Spartinivicinus marinus: one gene and its partner. The protein of the gene in region 2 interacts with the protein of the main gene of each other region in a pairwise test. Links are inferred from orthologs where the notes say so. Each region holds a gene or a part of one and is shown on either strand. Other genes may lie near its edges.

What was found.
Region 1: the proteins of OQE68_RS13685 (region 2) and OQE68_RS26510 interact in binary tests that used the Escherichia coli proteins (3 or more experiments, as listed by UniProt). The link is inferred for Spartinivicinus marinus from one-to-one orthologs.

The regions. Positions count from the first base shown.
Region 1 is NZ_JAPJZK010000001.1:6,007,751-6,022,314, reverse strand. Bases 4,298-7,239 are described here. They hold OQE68_RS26510 (bifunctional alpha/beta hydrolase/class I SAM-dependent methyltransferase), read right to left. Parts: upstream 6,668-7,239; coding sequence 4,928-6,667; downstream 4,298-4,927. Other genes in these bases: OQE68_RS26500 (hypothetical protein), read left to right, coding at 7,071-7,239; OQE68_RS26505 (hypothetical protein), read left to right, coding at 6,855-7,025. In the rest of the region: tnpC (IS66 family transposase), read left to right, coding at 1-1,416; OQE68_RS26530 (hypothetical protein), read right to left, coding at 1,442-1,651; OQE68_RS26525 (hypothetical protein), read right to left, coding at 2,085-2,216; OQE68_RS26520 (extracellular solute-binding protein), read right to left, coding at 2,319-3,446; OQE68_RS26515 (hypothetical protein), read left to right, coding at 3,814-4,071; more of OQE68_RS26500, read left to right, coding at 7,240-7,409; OQE68_RS26495 (helix-turn-helix domain-containing protein), read right to left, coding at 7,863-8,102; OQE68_RS26490 (sensor histidine kinase), read right to left, coding at 9,080-10,423; OQE68_RS26485 (response regulator transcription factor), read right to left, coding at 10,420-11,085; OQE68_RS26480 (PepSY domain-containing protein), read right to left, coding at 11,158-11,460; OQE68_RS26475 (hypothetical protein), read left to right, coding at 11,696-14,536.
Region 2 is NZ_JAPJZK010000001.1:3,024,239-3,040,135, forward strand. What follows is about bases 8,202-12,476. They hold OQE68_RS13685 (AAA family ATPase), read right to left. Parts: upstream 12,077-12,476; coding sequence 8,402-12,076; downstream 8,202-8,401. Other genes in these bases: OQE68_RS13680 (substrate-binding periplasmic protein), read left to right, coding at 8,202-8,343; sbcD (exonuclease subunit SbcD), read right to left, coding at 12,076-12,476. Also shown: ATP-dependent DNA helicase RecG, read right to left, coding at 1-1,667; OQE68_RS13650 (hydrogen peroxide-inducible genes activator), read right to left, coding at 1,708-2,619; OQE68_RS13655 (NAD-dependent epimerase/dehydratase family protein), read left to right, coding at 2,935-3,783; OQE68_RS13660 (RNA ligase RtcB family protein), read left to right, coding at 4,171-5,319; prfH (peptide chain release factor H), read left to right, coding at 5,319-5,948; OQE68_RS13670 (HlyD family secretion protein), read left to right, coding at 6,036-6,947; OQE68_RS13675 (DUF4124 domain-containing protein), read right to left, coding at 6,949-7,419; more of OQE68_RS13680, read left to right, coding at 7,600-8,201; more of sbcD, read right to left, coding at 12,477-13,338; OQE68_RS13695 (SGNH/GDSL hydrolase family protein), read left to right, coding at 13,650-14,831; OQE68_RS13700 (hypothetical protein), read right to left, coding at 14,907-15,362; OQE68_RS13705 (hypothetical protein), read left to right, coding at 15,592-15,897. UniProt on the Escherichia coli protein: SbcCD cleaves DNA hairpin structures. These structures can inhibit DNA replication and are intermediates in certain DNA recombination reactions. The complex acts as a 3'->5' double strand exonuclease that can open hairpins.

The DNA of each region.
Region 1 (14,564 bases), 3.0 Mb from region 2 along the record:
CGTAAATCACTGGGTATTGAAATGAGCTCTGAAAAGCTACGTGATTTATGTGGGGAAAATACCACAGCAGGTGAGAGCAAGGACAAGCTGGCTAAGCCACCCCGTCAGCGTCCCCCTAAACCGAAAAGCACCACACCACCGGTGACCATCAATCATGCGCTAACTCAATACCAAAGTGGTGAGGTGTGCCCTGCCTGTGAAATAGGAAAACTGTATTCTACTAAACCCGCCCGTTTGTTGCGTATTACCGGTCAGAGCCCCTATGCCCGAGAACTACACTTAGCAGAACAACGCCGCTGTAATGCGTGCGGAGCCTATTTCACTGCCCCTTTACCTGAAGCGGTCACCGTGGATGGTGAACCACAGCAGCAATATGGTTACTCAGCGCGCTCATTAATGGTGTTAAGCAAATATTTTGCAGGCTCACCTTTTTATCGGCAAGAATGTTTACAAGGGTTGTTAGGAGTCGCCATCAGTAGCTCTACCTTTTATGATCAAAGCAGCTATGTGGCAAATGATGTGACGCCACTGTTTGATCGGCTAAAAGAGTTAGCGGCTAATGCCGTCGATTATTTATTAGATGATACGGGGCACCGCATATTAAAACAGGGCCCGGTGATGAAAAAGCGGCTTAAACAGAAAAAAGCCAAACGACGAACAGGCATTTATGCCTCAGGTGTGATTGCGAATTTAAGCAATCAGCACCAAATCGTGTTGTTCCAAACCAATGTGGGTCATGCCGGTGAGCTCATTGACGAACTGCTGGAAAAGCGTTCACCTGATCAACCCCCGCCCATTTTAATGAGCGATGCCTTAGCCAATAATAACCCGCAAAGCTGTTGCGAAACCATTCGCTCGCTCTGTAATACCCATGGGCGCCGCCAATTTGCGGATGTGTTTAATCATTTCCCCACACAGGTGGAGTATGTGCTTAAGCAATACCAAACGATCTGGCTTAATGAGACAACAGTTGTCCAGGAACAGTTGTCACCTGAACAACGGCTAGCCTATCACCAGACTCACTCTTTACCTGTGATGGCAGCGCTACGAGAATGGGGTAATCAATTAATCCAAAGTGGCAAAATTGAAGAAAATAGTGGGCTAGGAAAAGCTATCTGTTACTTTGATCGACACTATGAGGGACTTACCCGGTTTTGTACCCATGTAGGCGCACGACTAGATAATAACTTAATGGAGGCGATGTTAAAACTCATCGTTCGAGGTCGAAAAAATAGTTTATTTTATAAAACACAAACCGGTGCCAATGTAGCGGATGTATTGACTTCAGTGATTGCTACCGCTGCCAGTGCAGGAATTAACGTGTTTGATTATTTAAATGCCATTCAACGTAATAAAGCTGCTGTTAAAGCCAATCCTGATCAATGGTTGCCATGGAATTTTAAGGCAGAAAAATAAATTAATTTACACTAAGTCAGCCATTTTAATTGTTTACACTATCCGCTCGGAAGCTCACGATACCCTCAAAACGTTGTTCTTCTCCATTACGGATAATAAAAATACGATGTCCTAACAATCCCTTAAGCAAAGGAATTCGAACAGGAGTAAATAAAGTTTCCCTTTCAATAGATGTCATTGACCACACAACATCTAACTGCCTACCCAATGAAAGAAAAGCTCTACTTTGTGTCATCTTAGATAAGGCTGGTACAAGACTGTATGGACCATGAGAATCCACCGTTTTTGATAATGCAAGATTAAGGAGTTCTATGAAGTATTGATTTCTTGTGTCTCTAGCGCTTACGGGTTGAATATGCCTGATTTCTTGAGAGCTTACTTGTACGCAATAAGAATAAAATCCTAGAAAACATATAATAATTACTGAATATATAAATCTCATTATTTTATCTTTACTTGATTGTAGCTATCTTTATCAAAATTTTAGCTTTTAATAAAGATAGCTAAAGCATTTGAAATGATACTAGTTGATAAATAAATTTTGGCTCTATATGGATTCCTAGGGGGTTATATCAATAGCTCTATTTCAGTAGCTGGTGATGACCAGAAAAAATGGTGGGTGTTAGGTCATCAAATCCCCGATGACACGCTAGGCAGCGATAACGTTTTCAGGCAATTTGCTTTTGATGATTGCCATTGCCTTCTACTTGTTGAGACTGGCAGTGAGTGCAGCTGACGCAATCAGGCCGAATAAACTGGTAACATTGCTCATCATTTACCAGTTGTTTGATATTGATCATTCTTTGCTTATTACTGACTTAATTCACACAAATAGACGTGCATAATACATTTTTGGTTGTATTATATGCTACCCTCTAGGAATCCATATAGAGCCAATTTTTTTAGAAACCAGGAAGTCCAGACACCGGGGCTCTGCATTCAACAACTCCTTGGGCGCATTTTACTCGTGTCCAATACCTTACCATTGATCGTTGGAACCTTAATTCATATTTTGGTATAGAAAATAGTCTGGATTCTACATCAGTGGATGGATAAATTGATTTATCGTTAACTATTTCTTCTTCAATTAACGAAGTTGAAGATGGAATATTATTTGCGTACCACACAAAATTAGAAATTTTAGCAATAACTTCTGGTACCATTAAATAGTTTAAAAATGCGTGAGCAATTTTAGGGTTATTGCTATTGCTTGGTATGGCAATAGCGTCTATCCAGCGAGTTGAACCTTCCTCTGGGATTATATATTTTAGCTCATAACCTTTTTTTTCTTCCTCAGCATCAGAGATAGCCTGAAAAATATCACCCGAATAGCCGATAGCAATACATATTTCTCCATCTTTTAGTCGTTCAATATATTCTTCAGAGTCGAAATACTTTATCTTTGGGGCAAGTTCTCTTAAATATTTAGATGCTGACACTATATCTGAACGCTCCATTGATTGCCCTGATTTTCCTAGGTAATTTAGAACTAAAGGAAAAATTTCAACTTCACTATCTAAATATGAAATACCGCATGATGATAGCTTTCCAGCAAGTACTGGATCAAATGCCAGCTTCCAGGAACTAGGAATATTTTCTTGTTTAAGAGCTTTCTTTACCTTATCAACATTGATGCCTAGCCCAACTGTTCCCCAGAGGTAAGGCAGTATATATTCATTGGTTGAGTCATATTTTTTTAAATCAGCCATGGAGGTATTAGAGAGCTTATCAAGATTAGAGAGAAGACTTTTATCCAGTTTGTACAATACTTTTCTTTCTATAAGGGCTGGTACATAGTCAACTGGAGGAAAAATTATATCATAAGCATCTTCCTTAGATTTAACTAAAAATTTCTGCCTAAAACCATCAAGGTCATCAAAAGTATCATACTTTATATCAACATTATGTTTTTTCCCAAAATCTTCTAGCACTGATTTGTCAATATATGCAGTCCAATTTAAAATTCTGAAAGTCTTTGCAAAGGAGACTTCTGTGAAAATAAGAATAAGAAAAGCAAGTAAATAGTACATCTACAACCTACTAATATATGATAACTTTATTACCATACTAGCATAAGGGTTTTGGGAGTTATAGCTGACTTACCATTAAATTTGTTTAAAGTACAATGTTGCACCTAAATGCCCTGTATATACCCTTTCATAATTAACATACTTTTTAAATTTGTAAAAAAATCTAATTTAAACTTGGGGTAAATACTTTACTTACATGCAACTAACCTAAAGCGGGTGATAAAGTTGTTAACAATGAAGAGTTACGCGGAGAGGTGTACCTAGACATGATACAGCGATACTTACAAGCAATAAACTTATCATCGACATCTCTGTTAGTTGTGGCTATACCTGATAGAACAATGTCTAATGTTGGGAAGTTGGATTAATGTCAAAAGATATAAAAAATATGCTGAATCAAGTGCTGGAAGTAATGAGTAACCGAACGTTATTGGATGGTGCTCTTGGTGCTGGACTTGGCTTACTTGGTAGTTTTTTCTGTTCTGGGGTAGGTTTAAGTGGATTAGGGCTAATTGGACGTTTTTTTATGATGGTAATTGGCGGGGGATTAGTTGGCATTGCTGTTGGTTTAATTGCAGACTTTAAGGAGAACAATAACTCCAATTTTGATGATGAAGAAGGTTAATCAGTTTATAGGCAATGATCACACCACCTCTTGCCTAGCTGTTGGCCCGAAGTCAGCTAGGAAGGTCGCAGGTCACTTCAAACGGGTAAACGATTCATATATACCCTTCATGAATGATTTCTAGGTTTTGTTATCTTCATTTCTCGTCACTCGATGGCTGAACCTAAAAACCATTCGTATTGGGCATACCATGTTGTTACCTACCCATGCTCAATTAATTAAACGCCTAATTCAATCCCAGTTTTTGGAATGTTAATTGCTTGATTACGATTATCTAGCTGCATCGGATTTAATACCAGCTTTATCCTGAATGCTGAGCTTAATTATTCCGTCTGTAATTAACTAGTATTTTAATTAAAAATGATTAATTTGTGATGGTTGGGTAACAATATGATTTTCCGAGAAATAGAAAAAACTGAAGCTAAAGCAAGGGTAGATGACAATAAGTTTGCATTCTTTATTACTTTTATCTGCTCCGTTTTTGCTGTTGCAGCGTTATCGTCAGGTGCTACTATTGGGAAAGCAGCAGAGTTTTACACTTTTACTTTGATTACTCTTGGTGCAATACATTTTTTTATGCTGATTAACATAGTGTTTATGTCAAGGGTTTTTCTGGTTTTTCGAACTATCTCAATTGTGATGATAGTGTTTTATATATTGACACTCAGAGCCATTATTTAACCTAATAATATACCTATCATGAATCATCTTTAGGGGTAGAAATAAAGTGATCTTCCCCCTAATGGACACCTGTCATTAGGAATTTAGGCGCATAACTGCTTAAATCTGGCTGGTGTTGATTAAACACCAACCAAGTTAACAGAGATATTAACAGTCCTTCCCGTCAGGTATAACGTCATCTACCAATCCGCTCAGCAATAGACACAGAAAAAATTCCATCATCATCAATGCGCTGGGTTATTTTTGTAAATCCCGCTGATTCTACCAGTTGGTCCATTTCTAATTGAGTGCGGCGGCGCATCACCCAGGCTTGTCCTTCTCGGTGGCTGGTTAATGCTCGGGCAATCATTTCCAATTGGGGGTGCCAAGGTTGGTTAGTGTAAATAAGGTAACCACCTTCGGGAATAACGCTGGCGAGCCCAGCCAATGACTGAGTAATTAATGGATTGTCAGCAAATAGTTCATACAAGCCAGAAACGATAGCAATAGAAGGTGTGGGAGTAATTTCCGCTAAGCTGGTTTTGTTAAACGCATCACCTGTCGTAAAGGTAGCAATATCGGTAAGCCCTTTCTCTTTGATTAATTGTTGGCCTTGCTCAACATTAAGCTCACTGTAATCACGAAGTAGAATTGAGTCTGGTTTGATATTACTGGTTACAATAGTCTCTAAAACATAACGACCATGACCAGCTGCAATATCTACAATATTAATTGACATGTTTTTGTTATGAAGCCATTGTATTGCCAGGCGTAGGCATTCCTCTAAATGGGTTTTACGCTGACGAATGCCACGCCAGCCAATACTGTTAAGGTAGTATTGATCTATCCATTGGCCTACAGGTGAAGTACCCCTTGGTTCATTGCGATACACATAATCAAGGGTGCTTCCAGAGTCAAACCCTGTTTGGTGGCCTAAGCGAATACCTGTAGATAACATGCCTGCCAGGTGAAGTGAGTAACGATATAGCTGCCAATATATCCCTTGCCAGGAGTTGATGGGGTAGGGGACGGCTAGCTCATCCGCCTCAGTTTTGGTGTAACCTTGCTGGTGTGCATTTAGCAATGATAACTGCTGTTGTTTGGAGGCAAACAGACGAGTAATGAAGTCACGAATTTTGTTAGTTGCAAGTTCGCGGTGCATTTCACCTAATGTGTCGTGATAAAAACCTGGCAACACATGTTTTTCTTTAATAAACGAGCTTAGTCTAGCGAAAAAAGCGTGTTGGGGTTGATGGTGTACGACAAAATCGGCTCCAGAAATTAACAATTGGGTGGGAACGGTTATTGCTGCTGCATCGGCAACTACTCGCTCTGCAGTGTCATATAACCCTAATAATACATTGGCTGCAATGGGGCGAGTAACCAATGGGTCAGTGTTATAGCTGGCAATGCGTTTTGGATCGTGGGTGAGAAATTTGGCGTTGACATAGCTATTAACAAAAAACAAACCTTTAAATTTATACCATAGCTTAATGGCAAGTCTGGCAAACGGGATATAGAGCTTTATTTTAAAAGCAGGTGAAGCAAGTACTAGGCAGCGAATATTGGGAGCATAGTCATGTACCCAGGTAGCAGCTACCACTGCACCGACACTTTGGCCGATAATGGCAATATTATTGATATTTATCTGGTAAGTAGATGAAATATGCTCAATGAATGTTTGTAGGTCACGTACTATTGTACCGAAGCTAGGGCTGAAACCTCGTTGCCCAGGGGATTGACCATGGCCTCGGGCATCCCAGGCAAAAAAATCAAACTCATTTAAGCCCAGTTCCTCTACCAGGTGAGCCATTCTGCCAGAGTGTTCATGGCCACGGTGTAACAGAACAATAGCCTGTTTTTCTGGTGTCTCTTTGGCGGGCCAATATCGATAAAATAGCTCTACGCCATCGTGGGTAATAAAGTGTTTTTCCATAGATTTTATTCTGCGTAAATAATATTATTCAGGGTACAACAGTAATCATTTCTATGCCACCTATTTTACCCTACATGATTGGTACAATTACAAATCACTAGTAGTCATAGTTCCTGTCAATTGTTGGGTCACTTCTATTTAATCAAGTATGAGTATATACCTAAAACGATAAATTAGGGGGTAGATAATGGATGATGATTTATTATGGGATTTTTCGGGTGATCTTGATCTTTTTATTGAGTCTGAAAAGGAAGTAAATCGTCTATTAACTGATTTTGATGAGCTGATTGATTGTAGTGGCTTGGATGAGTTAATGGATTTTGAAGGCGAGGAATATTATGAAGAGGATATGCCTTAATAAGAAAGCAGGTAAAACTAGCCAAATCTGTAGGGAGAAATAATAATGAAACTGTCAGAGTTACTCCAACTACTAGCTGTTAGCATCACCTTAATTACTCTTATCTTGACGACGATTAGATTCAGTATTAACCGGCAATTTCAACAGTTAAAGCAACAAGCTGATACGAATTTGAATAATGTCAGTAAAAAACTAGATAACCTTGATAAGGACTTTAAGCAGGTATTTCATCGACAAGATCAACACTTGCATGAGGTTGAAAAAAAATTCTTAGGTTATCAAAAGCAGGTGGCAGAAACTTATTTACGTAAGGATGAGAGTTTTTCTAAAATACAGTTATTGGAAGAAAAACTGGATAAACTCATTCAAGACCGACCAAATTAATCTATTTTGTACATAAAGCTGTTCATATCAATGGTATACTCAAAATAGTGTAGGGTATAAACTGAATTATCTAGCTGATAGACAACAGGATTGTTTGAGAGTTTAAATTGTGTTGGTACCATTCCTGACCGCCATGGAGGGTGAGAAATACACTTAATGTTTAATGTTTAATGTATAGTGGTATGGATACCACTAATAGAGCAATGCAGAAACAATAGCTATAGCACAATGAACTGTCACCCCAATCATTTATAAACATATAAACTCATGGGGCCAAATAGCTTGTGGGTCATGCTTAACAAACATTCGCTTTGGTTATAAAAGCATTACCTATAAAATGATTATCAGACGTATTTTATTGGGATTTATTGTTATTTTGGTTGCGGTATGTTTTTGCTTACTTATCCGCGATTATTAGCTCCTCCCTTAAAGCAATCATTGATTGCTGATTAGCTAGTGATTAGTTTCTTGTTCAGGTCCTTCATCAATCAATATAAACTTAAATTCTAAGGCCATTGAAAGGTCGTATAGGGTTTTAAGTGATGGTTTATTGATTCCTCGCTCTATCCGGCTGACATATTCCGGGCTAATATTAGCGGCTTCTGCTAGTGCTTCTTGGGTCATGCCACGTTGTTTTCTTATTTTTCTTAAGTGAGCAGCCATTCCTTTGCAGTATGTTTCGAACGCTTCCATTGCTTTTCCTCCTAAAGTTAAAAAATAACTGGAGTGTTCCTTAGCTGTAAGGAAGTGTGACTACGATTTTACAAAAAACATACAATAATAAAAATTAAACGCGACGAAATAATGCTATTTAAAATATAAGCTATTCGCAATTTGTGTGTACTTACTCTTTAAATTTGATGCTTTTATGCACTGTTTGTGTTGTCTTGTTTATGCTGATGAAATTTATTTGTAATTGTTAGAAAGTTAATAATGTTAAGCAAAAATTTCAGCAAGAAATCATGGGTGAGGTTTGCCTGGTGTTTTCTTATTGTCGAGTTGGTTTGATAATGACTTAATAGTCATCTATTGCTAATGGTGCTCTTATAATGATTCGTTTTTAACTATAAAAATAAGCTGTGATATGGTCTTCATAAATGATATGGAAATTGAAAAAATTATAGGGGTGATAAATAAAATATAACAAGTTTATTAGATGGGATGGGATGTTGGTTAGTATTGATTTCCCTTTTATTAGTATGATCAGTCAAACAAAATGCTGAGTAATGTCGGTGTTTTTTGAATTATAAAAAAGCTTTAAATTTAAAGGAATTATTTGGATATTATGAAAAGTAATAAGCTTAGTGTTTTAGCTGCGTCGGTTTCTATTGCGCTTGCAACCCAGGTTGTTTCTGCTTCTCAAATTATTTTTCCCGATGGTAATATAAAGAGTAGTTTTTGAGAAGAGTGGTGTTTGCCTGCGTTCATCAGGTGTTTCTACCCGTATTGGTTTACCTAACCCGGTCTGGAAGTGACTGTTCCTGTTTTTGCGCCAAGTTTACCGACGGATAGTAAATTGTACCATTTATCGAACGAAAATAAAATTGATAAAAATGTGCGTGTCAGTGTAAAAATAAAATAAAAGAATTTAAATAAAAAAGCCTAAATAAAAATAGAAATTAAATAACGCTCAATTAAAATGAAGTGAGGGCTTTGGCTTTACCCTCACTTCATTTTAGTTTGTCAATATTAGTTGGCAGTTGAATGATAATTTCTAGCCCGCCTAATTGACCTTGGCCAATAAATTCGATATTGCCTTGATAATGTTGAATAATATTGGCCACAATATTGAGCCCTAAACCATGTCCATCCACTTGTTCATCTAGTCGCTTACCTCGTTGAGTCAGCAGGGTTTGATTTTCTTTTGCTACACCAGGGCCATCATCAGCAATAATCAATTGTTGTTGGGTATCAGTGTGGGAGAAGCTAAGACTAACCTGCTGATTAGCCCATTTGCAGGCATTATCCAGTAAATTACCCAGCAGTTCTAATGCATCTTCTCGATTCATTGCGATGCGTTCTGGCCAACGATGTGGTTGCCAATCAATAGTGATAGATTTCGCTTGATAAATCGTATGCAAGGTTTGAATAAGGTCCATTAAATCTTTATGGGGTTCAAATTGTGCTCCGGGTAAAATATCACCAGCCAGTCGTGCAGAGGTTAATTTTTGCTCGCTATATTGGCGAATAGAGGTTAACTGTCGTAAGAGTTTTTTACTTAGCTCTGGCTGATTAGTGACTTCGCTGATAATAGTATGCTGCATCAGTGCTATAGGGGTTTTTAACGCATGACTTAAATCGCCTACAGCGTTACGACTTCGCTTGAGTAATTCAGCCGTATTTTCAAGTAACTGGTTAAGTGCAGCCACCAGAGGTTGTATTTCTTTGGGCATTTTGTGCGTACTGATAACGGTTAACTCCCCTGTTTGTAGTGCATGGAGTGATTTTTTTAACCGGGTGAGTGGTTTTAAACCTCGATGTAATAACCATTGCTGGATGATTAAAAGTAATAATATGGTTACCAATAACCCCCATAATAATCCACCTGACATCGTACGAAAACTAGTGTATAAACCACCGACATCTTCGGCAACAGTGACTGTGACAGGAATATCACCAATGCTGAACCCTTGACTTAACACCATTAATTGTTGTTCATCAGGGCCTGGTAATTCACTGATCAGTTTCTCTCCTACTGTCAGGGAGGGTGGATTAAAACTAAAATCCCATAGTGAGCGTGAGCGAAATGTCTGCTTGGTGCCTTGAATAATATAATAGTGGCCAGAATAGGTGCGGTAATGTAATTGGCTAATACCTTTATCATCCAGCATTAGTTGCTGGTTATGGGAGGAAAGTAAGGAAAGTAAGGTTTTTGCATCATCGTCCAACTTGCTGCTAAAAAAGGATTTAAAGCTTTCGCCCATCGCAGCATAGGTAATCAAACCAATCAGTAAACTTAAAAAACAAACCGAGCTGGCAAGCCCCAGCCCTAATGTACGGCTGATTGACTTCATGCTGTAGATCCATGGAAGATATAACCTTGTCCACGCCGGGTTTCAATAGAGGCTTTACCAAGCTTCCGGCGTAAGTGAGCGATGTAAACTTCCAGTACATTGCTGTCTTTATCAGCATCATACTCATAAAGCTGCTCAGTAAGGCGCTGCTTACTTAACACTTTGCCTGGGTTGAGCATAAAATAACGTAGCAAGCGAAACTCCATTGCAGTTAGCTTATAATGCTTGCCTTGATAGTCCAGCTGTTGTTTTTCTTCATCCAAGCTGATGTCGCCTAACTGTAAGGCCGCATTATTGTGGCCATGATAGCGACAGATAACGGCTCGTAAGCGGGCGATCAGCTCTTCATGGTAAAATGGCTTACTCACATAATCATCTGCACCGGCTTGAAGGCCTTCCACTCGCTCATACCATTCTCCACGGGCTGTTAGAATGATAACAGGCACTGTATTTTGGCGGCTGCGCCACTCCCTTAAAATCGTTAAACCATCAATGTCGGGCAGGCCTAAATCTAAAACAATTGCGGCATAGTTTTCTTCTTGACCTTGATGTAATGCATCAACCCCATTATCACAGGTATCTACTGCAAAACCGGCTTGGCGTAGTTCGTTAGCCGTGTTTTCCAATAATTCATGATTGTCATCTACAACGAGTAACCGCATTCAGTACTACATCCTATCAATAATTGGCATTTAGAGTATTATCAAGCTTGCTCTGATATGTTTCTGGCAGGGTCAGTCATCTCTTTCTACTTCGAGAATGGCTCCTGTTTGGGCATTCACTTCAATTTCCCACACCTGGCCTTGTGGGTTTAGAATTTTCAGTTCATATTCATAAATACCATCGTCTCTTTCCAGCTCAGCATTCAGTAGTTCACCAGGGTAGCGCTGTCGAACCTGCCTTAACAATTGACTCATAGGCAGAATAACGCCCTGTTGCTGTAACTTTAATGCCTGGGAAGGAGAAATATCTTGACCAGCCACTCCTGTTGCTGCACCCCAGCAAAGCAGTATGAGTAAAAGTAATCGCTGTTTCATCGCATTTCCTTGTCAGCTCAAAAGGCTTGGTAAATAGTAGCAACTGTACCTGAAATCAAGCTTAATAGGTATTGCTCACATTGATTTAGTCAAACTCCGCAGGCCACCCACTCGATTAAAAATTTATTAAAGCAGGCTGTGATAATGATCATTAAATAATCTGTACGGTGATTATTTAGTTTGATTAAAATTTGAAAAATTAATTAAGTTAAATATTACCAAAGGATAACGTATAATGGTTCAGCCATTTGATCGGCATAACCCTGCCAGTTTTGACAATTTATTTAACCGACAGTCTCAGACTAATCAAGGTTCCCAATCATCAAAAACAGGCCCAACAACCCGTCCGGGTTCAACGGCCAGTGCTCAATCCTCCCAAAAGTCGGGTGTTCCAAAACCAGTACTTCAGCATACAGTCAATAGCATTATTGGCTCTTTAAACAGTGATGCAGTTGAAGACGTCAATTATTCAGTATCCTTAAATGGTGATTTGTCATTACAGGCGGGTTCTATTCTTGAAGCTAGAATATTGGCTGTTAAAGCATTATTAGGTAGTGAAGGAATTCAGTATGAAGATGAACAGTTATTAAACGTAGCTAATCAAATTCACGCTAATGGGGCTAAACCTAATGCAACGGATGAGGCAAAAGCACTATCAAAAGCATTATTAAATCAAGAAGCTATCTTATGGGGGAGGCAAAGCTCTGAAAGTGGTTTGTCAAATGGTGTAAATCAAGAGCGACGGTTGGCAAATTATTTAGGATTATGGGAGCTTTCACTTAACCCACCAGAAGCGCCTCAGTTTAAGACTCGTCAGCAAATGGCTGAAGAAAAGGTAAGACGTGATTACCCAGATGGTAATTATGGTGCTCGCCCAGTAGGAAAGCTAGGTGTACATGATGTTACTTTTAATGAAAAAGTTAACGATGTTTTGCGCTTTGGTGCGAGTAATGGACTAGATAAAGCCTATTATGGTCAATTTGCTGAGTATATAAATAATAATATTGAAAAGCTGTCCTCAGCTAGGGCTGCAGTGATAGCACAGAATGTTGGAATAGGAGGGGGGCAGTTAATTTCTGAGCCAAAACGGGTATGGCAGGTAAATGGATTTAAAGAGGTCGTTAATAAAGGTTCTTATTCTACCAGTGGTGGTGGTTACTTAGGCACCAGTACCCGATGGGAACTAGAAAGAGAATCGAGTAATGTAGGAGGGATTACAAGCAATAAACCCGCTTATATATTTGAGTTGAAAAATGGCAAATTTGGCATGGTTAAACCTGATGGCAGTATCTATCAATTCCAGGGAAATCCTATTGGGAAAGACCAGTTGCCAAACTGGGGAGCAATTGCAGAAGGTCTAGAGGTCTCACCTAGTGAAACTCGCTATCATGTCTATTCACATAAAATTACCAACCAGCATGTTGGCTGGGAGCGAACAACTCAGCAAGTCGCTAATAACCGCTCGTTACAAAATTTAATTGAAAGTAATGTTCGTCAAACTACTACTGAACAAATAGATCAATGGAAAGACAGCAATTATGGAGCGACTGGTTTTCAAAAGTTTATTCGAGCAGTGGTGCCTTTTTATGAAAATATTGCCAATGCAGTGAATGATCCACGCTCAAAACTGGATGTTGCCAGTTTAGTGCTGGATTCACTGGATGTGGGAGTTACCCTACTGACAATGGGGGCTGGCGCTGTAGGCAAAGCTGGCTTTAGCGCAGCAAAATTAGCCTTTAAAGGCGCTTCTGGTTTATCAAAAGCCACTAATGCTGTGAAGGCAGCATTGCAATCTGTGCGAACAGGCAATGCTCTAAAAAAAGCCGGTAAAGAGCTAGCAGACTTTGTTATACCTGTCTTTACAGCTAAGGATATTGTTGTGTCTGCGAGTAAAGCTGGAGCAAAAGGGGTTTTAAAACTAACCGATGTTATTAGACAACAGTTGCGCAATAGTGATGAGTTGATAAAGACATTTGAACCTACTAGCACGGTGAGGCAGTTTAAATTAGGCAATAAACAGTTTCAGGGAACCCTGTTTGAAGGCCAGCTATGGTATAAGCCTGCGAATGCTGCAAATAATTGGCAGCCAATGAATAAAGTAAGTGAACTTGCTTATCGTTTACAAAATGCTGGAGGTCTATCTAAAGGACTGGTTAAAGGGCCTTCTGAAACTGTACGGGAAAGAATCAATAATATAGTTTTTAACGACCCCATTAGAAATGGTTCGCAAGCCATTGAAAAACAGTCGGGTAATTTTGTATTTAGCCATTATAGTTATGATCTCGTTCAGAGTGGTAGTAACCGAGGAGTTTTAAAGGATAACGATCATCTTACTATTGAAAATACGTTAGCTGCTTTTATTACTGAGAAAGTTAATAAAGATAACCCTTATGCAGTAGATGGTTGGATTGACAACACCCACAATTTAACCAAACGAGACTTTAATGAAAAACTTCAAGCTAATGGCTACGGAGAAGTTGACAACTTTAATTTTCGACCCAAATCGGATCATCAAAAAGCTAACCCTCAAGTACAATATACCGGCGAAAATGTAGGTGAAACTAAACAGACACCTTCGGCAATAGTTGAAGTAGACGAAGAAGTTAGCTTACAGCAATTTGCAGACTGGCTGAGACCAAAGCTTGAAAAGTTAAATGTAGACGAAGGTAATATTAATACAATTATTGAGTCTATGGAAAATATGGCTGGTAGAATGGGGTATGCTGCAGATGAAGTATTTATTAATGCTGGTCAGAAAAAGGATTTCACTAAATTTGTATTAACGGTTCTAAGTGCAACTGATGATAGTAGTGACATACCAGCAATGCTAAAGGGTTTAGCAAAAGTACCTAATGCTACTGCGAAAAACCCAACGCCAAGACCTACAATTTTTTTGCAACCTGCTCACAGCAGTAAAATTGATGAAAGCTTTGGTAGTAACGCTGAACTTATTAAACAAAGACTTGAGTCAGGGAAGCAACAAGCAATTCCTGAAGGCTCTAATGCTTGGAGTGCAGCACTAAAACTAGCAATAAGCGAGAATTGGGATTGGGTTAAAGGGCAAGTTTTGGGTTAGCAAACAGTATGATGTTGCCTATCTCTAG
Region 2 (15,897 bases):
ACTTCAATCACAGTGGTTGCTACCAATAAATTTAAGTTATTGGTTTTAAATTCGGCCATAATGGCGGCTTTTTCGCTGGCTTTCATCCGGCCGTGGATAAGGCCAATGCTAAGGTCTGGTAATTCTGCGCGTAATTGCTCGGCAGTGGCTTCAGCAGCCTGGCACTGTAGTGCTTCAGACTCTTCAATTAACGTGCACACCCAATAAGCCTGACGGCCGTTTTGGCAGGCATACTGTACCCGTTGGATAACATGAGGACGACGAGAGTCTTCGATAGCTACCGTAGTCACAGGTGTTCGCCCTGGAGGCAGTTCATCAATAACAGAGCAGTCTAAATCAGCATAGGCACACATAGCTAAGGTGCGGGGGATAGGGGTAGCGGTCATAATAAGCTGGTGTGGCTTAGTCTGGCCATTTTCGCCTTTACTCATTAATGACAAGCGTTGATGGACACCAAACCGATGTTGTTCATCCACTATCACTAAGGCTAGCTGCTTAAATTGTACATCATCTTGAAAAATGGCATGAGTACCCACCACTATATGGGCTTCACCTGAAGCAATACTCGTCAGTTGCTCAGTGCGTTTTTTTCCTTTCAACTTGCCGGCTAACCAGGACACTTTCAAGCCTAAAGGCGTTAGCCAAGTAGTGAAGTTATTCAGGTGTTGTTCCGCTAAAATTTCTGTTGGCGCCATAACCGCAGCTTGATAACCATTGGCCACGGCTTTTAAGGCGGCCATTACTGCAACCATGGTTTTACCTGAGCCTACGTCACCTTGTACCAGTCGTAACATGGGCGCTGGTTTTGCTAAATCGGCATTAATTTCGTTAACCACTCGTTGTTGGGCACCTGTTAGCTTAAAGGGAAGGTTATTGCTCAACATTTGTTGTAGGTCTTTCCCTGTAGACAGTGGGTAGCCTGGTATTTTCTGGGCTTTTTGACGTAACCGTAGCAAACTAAGCTGATGGGCTAGCAGCTCTTCGTATTTTAACCTTTGTTGAGCAGGGTGCTTTCCTTCAGTGATAAGGTGCTGAGGTGTTTCTGGAGGTGGTTGATGAAGCAACATAATTGCATCAACCAGTGAGGCAATTTTAAATTTACGATGAATATTATTGGGTAATAACTCCGTTAATCCATGTTGGTTGCTCAACATATCTAAAGCCAGAGAGCAAAGACCTCGAATACGTTTTTGGCCTAAACCTTCAGTGGTTGGATAAATAGGGGTTAAGTACTCTTCAACAGGTAACGGCTGATCACCATTCAGCAGTTGATATTCTGGGTGATAAAGTTCATAGCCACTACTGCCATGGCGAACTTCACCAAAGCAACGAATGTCTGAGCCTGTTGTTAAATTATTTTTTTGACTGGCAGTGAAGTGGAAAAAGCGCAATGTTAAAATGCCAGAGCTATCTTGAACTTGGCACATCAAACTTTTACGTTTGCCAAAAGCTATTTGTGTTTTTTGAATTGTGCCCTGGATAACGACTTCGTGACCAAACTGTAGTGCTCCTATTGGTGTAATTTTTGTGCGGTCCTGATAACGCAAAGGCAAGTGAAATAGTAAATCTTGAATTGTATAAATGTTTAGCTTGGCCAGCTTTTCAGCCAAGCTTGCACCCACACCTTTGAGTTGTGTAATGGGGACTTGATGTAAGTCATTTGCCATTATAAACCAGTCGCAAAACAGTTAGTTGGTTACAAAGCAGCTAGTCGCTTACAGAACACAGCCGTAAAGCATCAGCTAATACATCAATTGCCTTAGGCCTGGGAAAACTGACCCGCCAAGCTAACGCTACAGTTCGATATGGGGGTGGAGATTTAAAGGGACGGGTGGCTAGCATCCCTTTGGCATAGTGGCCATCATGCACTGCAGAGTCAGGTAACACAGTAATACCCATTCCTGAAGCAACCATATGACGAATTGTTTCGAGAGAGCTGGCTTCAACACTGGTTTGAGTTTTAGTGGCTTTATCTGCTGTTTGAGCTAATGCAGGGCATAGCTCCAGCACTTGGTCGCGGAAACAATGCCCTTCACTTAATAGCAATAAGTCCGTTTCAGCCAAGTGCTCCGGATTAACGACTTTAAGCCGGGTATAGCGGTGGTTCGCGGGCATTAAGACTGTAAATGGCTCGTCGTATAATGGTTTGGTAACAACATCAGGCTCGGTGAAAGGGAGTGAAATGATAATGGCGTCTAATTCCCCTTTACGTAGCTTTTGTCTTAATACCGCAGTAAAGTTTTCTTCAATATACAGTGGCATTTCAGGTGCTACTTTATGCAGCTGAGGCACTAAATGAGGGAATAAATAAGGACCAATGGTAAATATGGCGCCTACCCGTAGAGGGCTGCTGAGCTGGTTCTTGCCGGCAGAAGAGATATGCTTGATGGTGGTGGCCTCTTCAAGCACTTTTTGGGCTTGCTCCACTATCTTTTGTCCTAGAGGGGTTACATGCACGGCATTTTTGGTGCGTTCAAAAATGGCGACACCCAGTTCATCTTCCAGCTTTTTAACGCCTACGCTTAAGGTGGGCTGGCTAACAAAACATCGCTCAGCTGCACGGCCAAAGTGCTGCTCCTGAGCAAGCGTAACAATATATTTAAGTTCAGTCAGAGTCATGACAGGCTACTTTTAGTTTTTGGTGTGCGCTATTTGTTTAGCTTATTTAGCGCTATTTGCTTGTTTAAGCTATCTAATACTTACTAACATATCGTATATGTCAACTTAACACAGTATGGTATTTTGCGTAATTGTATACTGTATATATAGTCAGTACTATGCTATTTTCCCTAAGCAAAAACTACAACTGCTTTTGTGAAGTTCGTTAATGTTTAGTTTGTCGGTCGTAGCATGGCTTAAGTACCGATTATCATACTATTAAAAAAATCAATCAGTTTTCTATTTATAGTAGACATTTTTTAGAAGAATCATGCAATGGAAGATCAAAAAAGTTGCCTAATTGTTGGTTGTGGAGATATAGGTACGCGTCTATCTAAGTTGATGTTTTCAAAAGGGTTTAATGTCTGGGGTGTAAGAAGAAACCCTGATTTATTACCAAGTGAGATAAAACCTGTTGCTTCAGATATTACAATTGAAAGAACCTTTTCAGACTGGCCAACCTGTGACTACGTGGTTTATTGTGTGGCAGCTAGTGAACGTTCAGATGAAGGGTATCGTCAAGCCTATGTGAAAGGCCTTAGCAATTTACTTGGCTGGCTCGAGAGAACGAAACAAAATACTCGCCGTTTGCTGTATGTTTCAAGTAGTCGCGTATATCACCAGCAGCATGATGAGTGGGTCACCGAAACCAGTGAAACATTACCTACAGGCATAGGGTTGCGCTTGTTAGAAGCAGAACAGTTGCTGGAGAAAAGTGATATCCCTACCACAGCCGTGCGCTTTTCTGGTATTTATGGTCCAGGCAGAGAGTATTTGTTTAAGCAAGTACGGGCAGGGTATGGCGTTGTTGGCGCAAATGATCCATATACTAATCGAATTCATCAAGATGATTGTGCAGGTATTTTGGCTTATTTAATTGAGCAAGATAACCTGGGGGTGCAATTGGCCTCGTGTTATAACGGGGTAGATAATCATCCAGCGCGATTAAGTGAGGTCGTCAGTTGGTTAGCTACTCAGCTAAATACAAAGCCGACCTTGCCACTAAGCCGAGCATCTACTAGTAGCAAACGATGCAGTAATCAGCGACTGATAGAGCTAGGGTACCAGTTTAAATACCCAGATTACCAAGCGGGTTACCAAGAAATAATAAACAAACATAGATGAAAAGCTTTTGGCTAAGGTGGTTCTTTCTTAGTTGATTTTCAACATTAGATCGCTTAAAGTTCGCTCAAATTTTTAGCCGCCTGTTATTTAGCGAAGTGAATTTTAGGCGAAACCCAATTTAACTATGATATATCTAATATGGATGGTTTTTAGGTGAAGATGACAAAACCTAGAAATTATTTGTGAAGAGTATAAATAAAATAAACGGAGGTAAAAATGCTGTATTACATAACTAATCAACAACAAAATACTGGGCAAGGCAACAAGGTGGCTTGGTAGTTAGGTATTATTTTCGATTATATTCCCTACCTAGTAGAAGTTTCCTATCTATCTCTTCCTTCCTTGGTTGCCCTGTCTTATTAATCGTTATTAATATGGACAAAAGTAATGGGCACGTTTAACGCCATTAAACAAATTGAAAAAAATATTGAGCTAATTGCTTCTGACAAAACCTGGATTGAAGGAAAAGCAATTGAGCAATTAAAATTTTCAGCCAAATTGCCAGATATGCTGAAAGTAGCAGGTATGCCTGATCTACACCCTGGAAAAAGCTATCCCATAGGTGCTGCGTTTTTAAGTAAAAACACCTTATATCCCTACCTAGTGGGTAGCGACATAGGATGTGGCATGGGACTATGGCAAACTGATAAACCGATCAACAAGGTCAAAATATCTCGCTGGATAGACAAACTCTCAATTTTGGATGATCCGCTTGATCTAGATTGGTTAGACGAGATTGAGCAAACCAAACAACAGTTTGGTGTTATCAGCAGAGACTTTGACCAAGCATTAGGCAGTATTGGTGGAGGCAATCATTTTGCTGAGTTGCAAATAGTTGACACTATTTTTGATCAAACCCTGGCTGAGGCTATTCATTTATCAAAAAAACATGTACAGCTGTTAGTGCATAGTGGGTCTCGTGGCTACGGACATGAAATTCTAAACCAACATATTGCGCAGTTTAATTCTGCAGGTATTGTAGCGGACTCTGATGCAGGAGTTGCGTATTTAAACAAACATGACGATGCAGTTCGCTGGGCTTGCGCTAATCGAGCACTAATTGCCAGCCAGATAATGGCTACACTAAATATAGATGCTGAGTCGTTGCTGGATGTTACCCATAATCTGGTGTCTAAACAGAATGGGATAGGCTGGTTACATCGTAAAGGAGCAACACCTAGCGACCAAGGTGTTGTTGCAATACCGGGTTCCAGAGGAGCACATACTTATCTAGTAAAACCAATTAAAAGTGCTACTGGATTATTTTCATTAGCCCATGGAGCAGGAAGAAAATGGCAGCGTTCTGAAGCTAAAGCGCGGTTATCTAATAAATATCGGGTACAAGACTTACAGAAAACGTCATTGGGCAGTCATGTGGTTTGTAAAAATAAGGCGCTGCTTTATGAAGAGGCCCCACAGGCTTATAAGTCGATAGATCAAGTTATTCAAGACTTAAAAGACGCAGGACTGATTGAGCTGATTGCCAGCCTTAAACCCATTCTCACCTACAAAACCTCGAAGAGTGGGGGATGTTGATGTTTTGGTTACAATTAAGCGCTGGACGTGGACCAGTGGAGTGCACTCGTGCTGTTACTCTATCTGCGCGCTACCTAGAAGAGGAAGCAAAGCAGTTTGATATTGAACTGAACGAGGTTGAAAGAATAGCGGCCAATGATAAAGGCTGTTGTTATTCGGTGCTTTATACAGTAACAGGGGCTGAGGCAGAAGTATTTGCTCAACGTTGGCAGGGTTCTTTATTGTGGCAGAGTGAAAGTCAGTTTCGACGTGGGCATAAGCGTAAAAACTGGTTTTTTTCTGGCCGCTATTGGCCTGTAAAAGATTTTTCGATCCCAAGGGAGCAAGTCAAAATCACCACTTGCCGCTCTCAAGGGGCAGGTGGACAGCATGTTAATACCACTGACTCAGCGGTGCAGGTTACTCATATACCCACAGGTATACAGTGTATTGTGCAAAGCCAACGGAGCCAGCATAGTAATAAGAAACTTGCTTTACTTAGATTGCAAGAAAAGCTAAATGAGTTAGAGCAAATGGCTATAGCGGCTGAAAGTGTTAAACGCTGGCAGCAACACACGCAATTAGAGCGTGGTAATCCTAAGCGGATATTTAAAGGGCAAGAGTTTATACCCTTGTTGAATGACTTTTAGGGTTTAGGTGTATAAGAGGTGAATGACGAGTAGATGAAATCCACTTCTGTTCTTTAAGTAAGAGGGCATTAAGGATACATAAAGAGTATGAAAGAGTTTTATTATCTAAAACCTTGGCAATATTCATCTGCTGTCATACTCTTTATTGTCTTTGCCGGTATTATCAGTTGGTTTATATATATTCATGTATATCCTGGAATTGCTATTGCTAAGAGTGAGTTGAAACTACCTATTATTAATTTAACCAGCGTCATATCTGGCAAAATAAAGCGAGTCAGAGTTCAGGGGGGAGCCATTGTCAAACAAGGACAATTACTTCTGGAGTTAAGTAAAACGCCAATTAAAAACCAAATAACCAAAGTTGAGGACCGTTTAGCTTTGTTAGGGAAGCAAAACAGTAAGTCAGTGAGTAACTGTCCCCCAGTTGAGTCAAAAAAAAATAAAGCACTCGAATTAGCTCAACTTGGTTGTCAGTTAGCAAAAGAAATGGAAACTATTAACCAAGAAGCAGTCTCTCATTTGCAGCAGCAAATAATGGTCTTGAAACAACAGTTAGCTTATACAATGATAAAAGCGCCTGTTTCTGGAAAAATTTTGCAAATAAAGGTGAAAAAAAATCAGCGAATTAAACCTGATACAGTTTTGTTAGAAATGATGAATGCAACAGGTGCTGAAATGTTGATTTTTCTTGAAAAAGAACAAGCAAATTTAGCTGAGCTTAACTCTGAGGCAAGGATTACGTTGTTCAATTTAGATGATATCATTATCCCTGCAACAATAACCTTCATTTCTCCAACTGCAAAAAAAGATCATATTGTTATTGAAGGGACTGCACAGAGTAATGATTTGTTTTATCCGTTAAGGCTAAAGATTACTGGAGATTATTTAGCTAACCACTTGGATAAGCTAGAGCCTGTTATGGAGGGCAAAGCTTATATTAAGCTTAATCCTAAGGCAGACTGGCCAAAAGCCTTGCATAAGACAATGGTGAAGCAGTAGATTACTTTTTTCGGTAGTATAAGTTGTCAAATCGTTGCTGACTAAAGCCTGACATTCTTTTTTTGCCAACCAAAATAAGTGGTACACCGCCGCCGCCCAGTTTATTAAAATCATCACGGCCTTTTTGGCTTTTTTCAATATCATACTCTTTAAATGGAATATCTTTTGACTGGAAATAATTGCGTGCAACTTTGCAGTAACCGCACCACTCAGCACTATACATTACAACCCCTTTATTACGTTTTCTGCTAGTACTAACGGAAGAAGGCCCTAAAGGTTTTAATTCAACATTTTGGTAAGTGTTGGTTTGATTGACATTAACAGTGTTTACTTGCTTGTGTTGAGGCTTCTTGTCGCTGAAGTGAGCTTTGCCATTTTGATCTACCCATCGATAAATTTCAGCACTGGCGATGTTGGCCAACAAAACGGTGATAAACAGAAGTACAGTGTTAAAAGCTGTTGTCCTTAGCATCGGTTGGCTACTCCTACATCTTCTTGAGTCAGGATAAAACTGAAAATAAAGGATATGAATTGTACATAATTCATGCATTTATTGCAAAGGTGTTCCCTTATCTCTTGCATAGTAAATATTTGGAAGCACAATAGCTGAAGCTATAATTAAGCTTAGTTTGTTTGTAGGTTATATAACCAAATGATAGTAAAATGCTTAAGCTTGATGATTGTTGCTGCTAGCATGTTACAGCTTAGCGCTAATGAGTTATTAGTGGTGACAGAAAATTGGCCTCCATATAATTATCGCGAAAAAGGCCAAGTTGTTGGAGCCTCAACAGAAATAGTTAAAAAAGTATTAGGAAAAGCAAACTATAAATATAGCATTCACTTATATCCTTGGGCTCGATCATACCAAATTGCTCTATACAAACCTAATGTAATCATTTATACCATTTTACGTACTCCGGAAAGAGAATCCCTATTTCAGTGGATAGGGCCATTATTTTCAGGTAAGCAATTTTATTTATATAAGCTAAGTAGTCGTAAAGACATTACTCTTGCTACTATAGATGATGCAAAAAAATATCTTATTGGTGTTATGCGTGGCGATGTTAGTCATCAGTTTTTAAGTTCAGAAGGGTTTGAAGAAAATAAAGCGCTGAGAATTTCTGTTTCAGAGGAAGAAAATATTAAGAAGCTATATGCACTAAAAGTAGACTTGATTTCTGGAAATAATATTTCTTTGCCAATTAGGCTGAAAAAGCTAGGCTACAAATTTGAAGATGTTGAATCAGCTATAATGACTTTTAAGTACAACTATTACATGGCTGTTAGTAATAATACTTCTGATGAGGTCTATAGTAATTTAAATAATGCATTTGAAGATATTTACGATGATAACCTTAAAAATAAAATTATAAAAAAGTATAATATTTCTCCTTGAACTAGATCATTGGGGTATTGATGAGGCTAGGGGCAAAGCTTGCGCTTACATAGTGTTTTTATACAGAAAACTTCTTATCTAACCGACTATAACCCAAACCATTAGTCTTTTTTACTTGAATTTGAGTGGGAATTCTTTCTTTTAGTGCTTCAACATGAGAAATGATTCCTACCATCTTACCGCTGGCGTTGAGTGCATCTAAGGCATCAAGAGCTGTATCTAATGTTTCTGCATCAAGGGTGCCGAATCCTTCATCTAAAAATAAAGAGTCAATTGATGTTTTATGACTTACCAAGTCAGAGAGAGCTAAGGCTAAAGCAAGGCTAATTAAAAAGCTCTCTCCGCCTGATAAGGTTCTGGTATCTCTTTCTACATCTGCTTGCCAGGTGTCAACTACTACTAATTCTAGCTCTTCAGTAAGTTTACGCTTAAGTTGGTAGCGGCCATGTAGTCTTTGTATATGTTGATTAGCCAGATATACTAAGTGGTCTAATGTAACACCTTGGGCAAAACGACGAAACTTGTCGCCTTTGGCTGATCCGATCAGGCTGTCTAACTTTACCCAGGTATCAGTAATAGACTGTTGTTGCTGAATTTCTGCTAATAATGATTGCTGCTTTTGCTGTGCTGCTTCATCTGCTTTTAGGGTAGCTTTCAGTTCAGCCATGTCTTCTTGTGTTTGTTTTTGTTGTTTAACAAGTTCGGTTAGTTGGTTATTGATTTCAGAAATTGTTAGTTCTGTGAGTTGCTTTCCCTGCAAATCACTTAGTGTTTGTTCTGCTCCTTGCAATAATCCCTGATTACGTTGCTGCTCATTATCAAGTTTTTGCTTTAACTTTTTTAGCTGCTCATATTCTGCTGTTGACAAGATCGCCTGCTCAAATGATTCCTGACTAGAAAAAGGACTGTCAGTTAAAGCTTGTTGCCATTGCTGGGTGAGTTTTTGTAGTTGTTTGGTTAATAGTTGCTTGTTTTGTTGTAGTGTAGTTGCTTGTCCTTTAAGCTGGTTGTGATTTTGGTTCTGGTGGTTCAGCTGGTCCTTAGCTTGTTGCAATTGCTGCTCTTGAACACTTAATTGCTCTTTTAATTGACGGCGCTCAGTATCAATTTTTTTATCACCAAAAAGTGCATAACGTTCTGACTGGCGTATTATTAATTGATCATTAACGGCACTTAATGACGTAGTTAGGTTTTCTATTAAGCTGAATGTTTGTTTGGTATCTTTTTCTAAACTATTAATGGCTAACTTATTATCAGCTAATGTCTGTAGTAGTTCATTATGCTGTTGTTGAGTTTGTTGGTATGTTTTACTTAATAAACCTTGTTTGCTGAGCCAGTCATGTTGATTAACTAAATTGGGCAGAGAGTCATTAAAAATGGCTAACTCTTGGTTAAGAGCTGCTTCTAATTCGGACAGCTGTTGTTGGGTGTTTAGTAGCTCTTTTGTTTCAGTCTGGTGTTGCCCCTGTAGATTTTCTACCGCTTGATTTAGCAGCTTTAAATCACTTTCATGCTGTAATTGCTTGGACTCAAGTTTTTGTATTTGCTGTTGTAGATCTGCGAGTTGCTTCTCGATTGCTTTAAACTGTTTCCACTGGCTGGTTAGTTGCTCATATTGTGTTTTACTTGTTTGTAAAAATTTGGTTATAGCTGAATCATTATCGATAGCTATTCGAATGTCTAATGTATTAACGATATTAGTCCACTCATTTGTACACTGTTTGACTTTGTTTACTAAAGCATCAATTTCCTGTTGGTTATACTTTTGTTGTTGAGTAATAGTAATGACTTCATCATTGATGCTTTGCAAGTATTGCTCTAATTCAGCTAACTCTTCACGTTTTATTAAGAGTTGCTGCTCTGTTTTAGAGGGGTCTACTTGCTGATATTCAGCTATTGCTGGATGTTCTTCTGAACCACATAAAGGACAAGGGTCATCTTTTTGTAACTTTGCCCGATGTGCTGATAGGCTTTGAATATTAAGCTCTAAACTTAGGTTTTTCTCAATAGTGGTTATATGCTCTTGTGTTACTTTTTTTATTTGGTTTTTTTCTAACCGTTTGCTATTGAGCGCTGAAAGCTTTTGTTCAGTATTGCTTTTGTTATTTGTTAGACTTTCTTGGTTGATAATATATTCACGGTAATGTCTGGCTAGCTTTTCAAGCTCATTGAGTAATGGATGCTGCTCTATTACTTGATGATAATTTTTTTCCAGAGTTTCATTATCGTGTACACCCAAAATTTGCTTAACTTGGTCAGATAATGCTTGCTGTTGGCTTTGTTGTTCCTGTAATAATAGTCTGGATTCATTAATAGCAATTTTAGCTTCATCGATTTGACTATTTTTCTCTTCAGTTAATTTTTTGGTGTATGCTACTTGATTAGTGTGTTCTTTCTCTTGTTGGTAAAGATTATGACGTTGCTTGAATTGTTCTTTCCATAATGGGAGTTTTTCTGCTAAGTATTTGTATTGCGAATGTGCGTCTAGATAGTTTTTTGCGCTAATATAGTTTGATTCAGTCTCTGCTTGTTGGTTACTAGCTTTTTTAAGAGCGTCTTGTTGTGTCATTAGCTGCTGTTTTAGACTCTGTAAATCACTTTCAGATTTTTTCTGCTGACTGGTAAGCTCTGCTATTTTATAGTCTAGAGGAGTCACCTGATCAGCTATTTTTTCCAGGCTGCTTTGCTCTATTTGGTGTTGCTGATAAAGGTCTGCTAGTGACTTTACTTGTTGTTCAGCTTGTTTAATTGAGTCTTGAACTGTTGTTTGTTCTCTAAGACACCTATCTAAGTCCTGCTGATTATTACTAAATCGTTGATTGATATCTAACCAAGACTTGTAGATTGGTTTGATTTCTAAGGCAAGCTGGTGTGATTCTAGCTTTTTAATATCAACGGCTGCTTGGATTATAGTCTTTTGGTGTTGGTCAATCTTATCTTTAATTTGTTGGATTTTAGCTTCAGACTCAGATATTTGCTCTAACCATTGTTTTAGCGAGTTATATTTTTTTAGATCAATTTCTAATTGATCTATAGTTTTTGCTAGGGTTTCCTGTTTTGTTGTTAGTTGGTTTTTTGTTTCAGTATCAAGCAGTTTGGTAACGTTTGCTTTATCATATAATAACGATAAAGTATTTTTTTCTTGTTGGCTGTGTTCATATACACGCTGAGATATTTGCCCATAAATCTCAGTACCTGTAAGTTCCTCTAACAGTTCGGCTCGTTCATTGGGTTTAGCATTTAAAAAAGCAGCAAATCCTCCTTGGGCTAATAAAATTGACTTCGTAAAGCGACTAAAATCTAAACCAGTGACAGTCTCTATTTGTTTTCGGGTTTCTGCTAACTTGTCAGCAATAATCACACCGCTTGTAGAACCGTTCAATTTAGCAAGTTCCGCAACAGGTGGTTGTAATTTACCATCAGTTTTGCCTCTGGCGCGACGTTGTTGCCAGCAAGCACGGTAACGGTTGTTTTTTACTTCAAACTCGACTTCAGCTGAGCACTCTGCTGTGTGTCGGCTCATTAAGTCATTGCTGGCAACAGACACTTTTAATCGTGGGGTTTCGTGGTATAAGGCTAAACAGATGGCGTCTAGTAATGTTGTTTTTCCTGCGCCTGTTGGGCCTGTAATAGCAAACAGCCCATTGTTAGCAAAGTCTGGCTCAGTAAAGTCGATAAGCCACTCACCTTTAAGGGAATTAATATTTTTTAACCGTAAGCTTAAGATTTTCATTATAGAGAAGCTTTTTCCTTACAACTTATGCTTGTTGTCGATTGCGTTTCGTCTTCTTTTATCTCACTTAGTATGGTTTTGAAATGCAGTGTTAACTGATTTTTTAGTGAGTCATTCATAGTTTCTTGGGCTAACCGCCGTTGAAATACGTCGATAGGAGATAAATCAGTTAGGGTTTCTTTAGCCTCTCGTTCAATAGTTTGTTGTTGGCTGCGGGCTCGCTTTAACTTCAATATTTCAAAAGGTGTGTCCGCGATCAGCTGTTGAAGTCGAGACTGCAAATCAGATAAGTAATCGTCTTCCTGAATAATGATTTCTAACCAAGTGGATTGCCCTGGTGTTGATTCTAGTTGACCAAGCTGTTGTTCTATATCAGCTAAATTACCTTTAACGGTAGCCATTGATTGAAAGCGAGGGACTTCAATACTTTCGACAGAAGCCAAGCCATTACTTGTCAGCTCAGCACACAACACTTGTTTAGCGTCATCTACTTCATCAAAGCTCAGTGGAATAGGAGAGCCTGAATAGCGAATATGATCTACCCCCGACACTTGCTGACTACTATGAAGATGGCCCAAGGCAATATAGTCAGCTGGAGGAAAGTGTCGTGCAGGAAAGGCTGACAAACTGCCTATATAGATATCACGTACTGACTCTGAAGATTGACTCCCTACTGTAGCCAAATGACCTGTCATAATTATGGGGAGAGGCTGTGCTTGATTGCTGTTTTTGGCTTTTTGTTGTGCAATATCAAAGAGCTGTTGATAATGATCAGCGATGGCTTGCTCTAAAGTCTGCTGTTTTTCTGTTTGGGTTTGTCCTGCTTGGCTGTTTAATACATCTCTTGGTCGAATGTAAGGTACTGCGCAGATAATGGCTATAGGTTGACTGTTACTGTCCTTAATTGTAAGTACTTGTTCTTCAAGGTTGTCTGATATACCACCAATGACGGTAATATTTAAACAAGATAGAATGCGGCGAGATTCATGTAACACAGCGACCGAGTCATGATTACCTCCTACAATCAATACTTGTTGGCAGTGAGTATTTTGAATGCCTACCATCAAATTATTGTATAATTTTCGCGCATAACTGGGCGGCGTGCCTGTATCAAAAATGTCACCGGCTACTACTAATATGTCTATTTTTTGCTCATTAATTGTAGTGAGCAACCACTCTAAAAACGCCTGGTGCTCTGCCTCTCGGCTTTTATTCATGAAGTGTTGGCCTAAGTGCCAATCTGATGTGTGGAGTAGACGCATGTTAAAGGCCTAAGTATCCGCTGGCATGTGTTTTTCAACTGATGATAATATTTAGACAGTACTAATATGTCTAGAAAGAATGAAATATAAAGTTTGCTTAGTAATCTGTTTTTGTGATCAATCATCCATTTAAAACAACTGTTATAAAGTAGAATTAAAATAAAAATATAGGCTGTGGATATCAATAATAAGTAACCAGCTTTATTTTGCCTCTCCCACATGGAGTGGTTTGTGAAAGGGTATTAAAAATAAACAACTTCTATGTGATAGAGGGTGGCATTTTATACTTCAAAATAAAAAGAATATTAATTATGAAAAAACTAATAAGGCTTTCTGTCATTGCTGTACTGTTATTTTCTGCAACTCAACTTTCTGCAAAAGAACAAGTGAGTATTAGTCGTATTGTGATTTTTGGGGATAGTTTGAGCGATACAGGGAAAATGTATAAAAAGTCAAAAGGGTGGTTACCATCCAGTCCACCATATTATACTGGGAGATTTGCTGATGGGCCAGTTTGGGTTGACTACATAAAAGAGGCTTTTCAAAAGAAAGCAATTGACTTAACAATAATTAATGAGTCAGAAGGCGGTGCTACAGCAGCTGCATATGAAAAAGAGTCTTACAACCCAACTTATCAAGTGATTAATAATCTTGAACATGAAGTAGAACAGTTTTTAGAAAATAATAAATTCCAATCTTCTGATCTTGTAATTATTTGGGCTGGCGCCAATGATTATGTGACAAATAACTGGCGAGATACGGACAGAGTGATGTTGGCTATTGATCAAACAATTAGTCAGGCATTAATTGGAGGAGCTGCCCAGGTGTTGGTTATTAATATACCTAAACTCAATATAACGCCTTTCTCAAATTATTACGATAATACACAATCTGCTGATCTAGAAAATATCTCAACCAAACATAATCAAGAATTAATTAGGTTAATGAGTACAAGAAACCCTGATAAAGTCAGGCTATTTGATGTTGCAAGTGAGTTGAAAGAAATCATTCAAAATGCAGCGAGTTTAGGTTTTACTAATACTGATCAGGCCTGCTATACCAAGGGTTATATCTGGCACCCTTTTATAAAAGGTAAAAGCAAACAGTATGCTCATAGTAAGTCGCTAATACAGTATGATTACTATGGTTTGAAAACTGAACCAAAAAAAATGGAAGAGCTAAATAGGTATGAATTACGAGAGTTGTTTGAAAATGATCCTAATTTCTCTAAAAACCCTATGCTGCATGATGCTTTACCTTCAGGGCAACAAATGTCTCTTCGAGAAAGGGATACTTTCAATCGACAAGGTAATTCTAGGCTAATAGATGACGATGACTCTACAATGGCTAGAAGTATTGATATAGCAGGTAATGCACCAGATAACTGCGATGGCTATTTATTTTGGGATAAGGTACATCCAACAACTGCTGCACATCAAGTGTTGGCTGATAGACTGTATAGCTTCTTTGAACTGTACTATACCCTCCGCTGAGGGTAGCTGCTCTACACCTAATAATGAATCGTGATTGGTATCCCTTCTACGATTCATTATTAGGTGTAATTCAAGCTATTGCCCTAGAAGAATCTGTTTAGTTATTGATTGCACTTCAGGGTTAGTCATCAATTGTTGAATCTTGGGATTGTTCTGCAAGGCATTCATATTACCACTGTTGATTAATTGCATCAGTTCAGGGTCTGCAAGTATTGCTTTGACTTGTGGATCATTTTGTAGTGCCAATATGGCTTTCATTGTTTCAGGACTATTAATAAGTGATTGCCTAATGCTATCAATTGATAGATTATTAGCAGTCGCTGCTTTATCCTTACTTATTGAACGAACCTTCTTTTGCTCTATTCGCATTTGGCCCAGGCTAGGTGTATCGATAACGTAAACCCCGTCGTTTAGAGACTTGATCTCACCTAATATACGAGTTCCATCAACTAGTTCAATAGTTGCGGCTTGAGTAGCTATACAGAAGAGCAACCCAGTTGTCAGAGTGATAGATTTTAAGGCAGAAAGCATGGCTTTATCCTGTTAGTGGCTCAAAGTCTTCTAAGTGTAGCAGTACTTACTGGAATTAAGCTTGAAGTACTTCAGGTTCATTAGTTTTCTCTATACGAAAAACTTCTTTTAATTAAGCTCAAAGCACTTTGTTATAGGGTGCTTAGTGTTAGTTAAATTTAGCACTTTTAATGTAATTAAATAATTAGCTGTACTATTCATAATGTACATAGATTGAGGTTATTTCTTTATGAGTAAAATGTTTGCAAACAGCTCTATTTTAGCTTTGTTGGCGTTCGCAGCAGGGATTTTTTGCATTCAGTTGGATGCGTTTGCACTTAATTTAGCTTTACCTCAAATTGGTATTGATTTGTCTGCATCAGAAGGTGGGTTGAAGTGGGTTATTAGTGTTTATTTATTATCAGTCTATGTCAGTATTAGTGATGAATATATGCTTGGGGTTGTCGCTGTAGTATTTATATCAGCGCCTAAATTATCATCATTTGGTATGTATTTAATAGGCATCACTATTTGTGCAGTTTTTCTTGGTATAGCG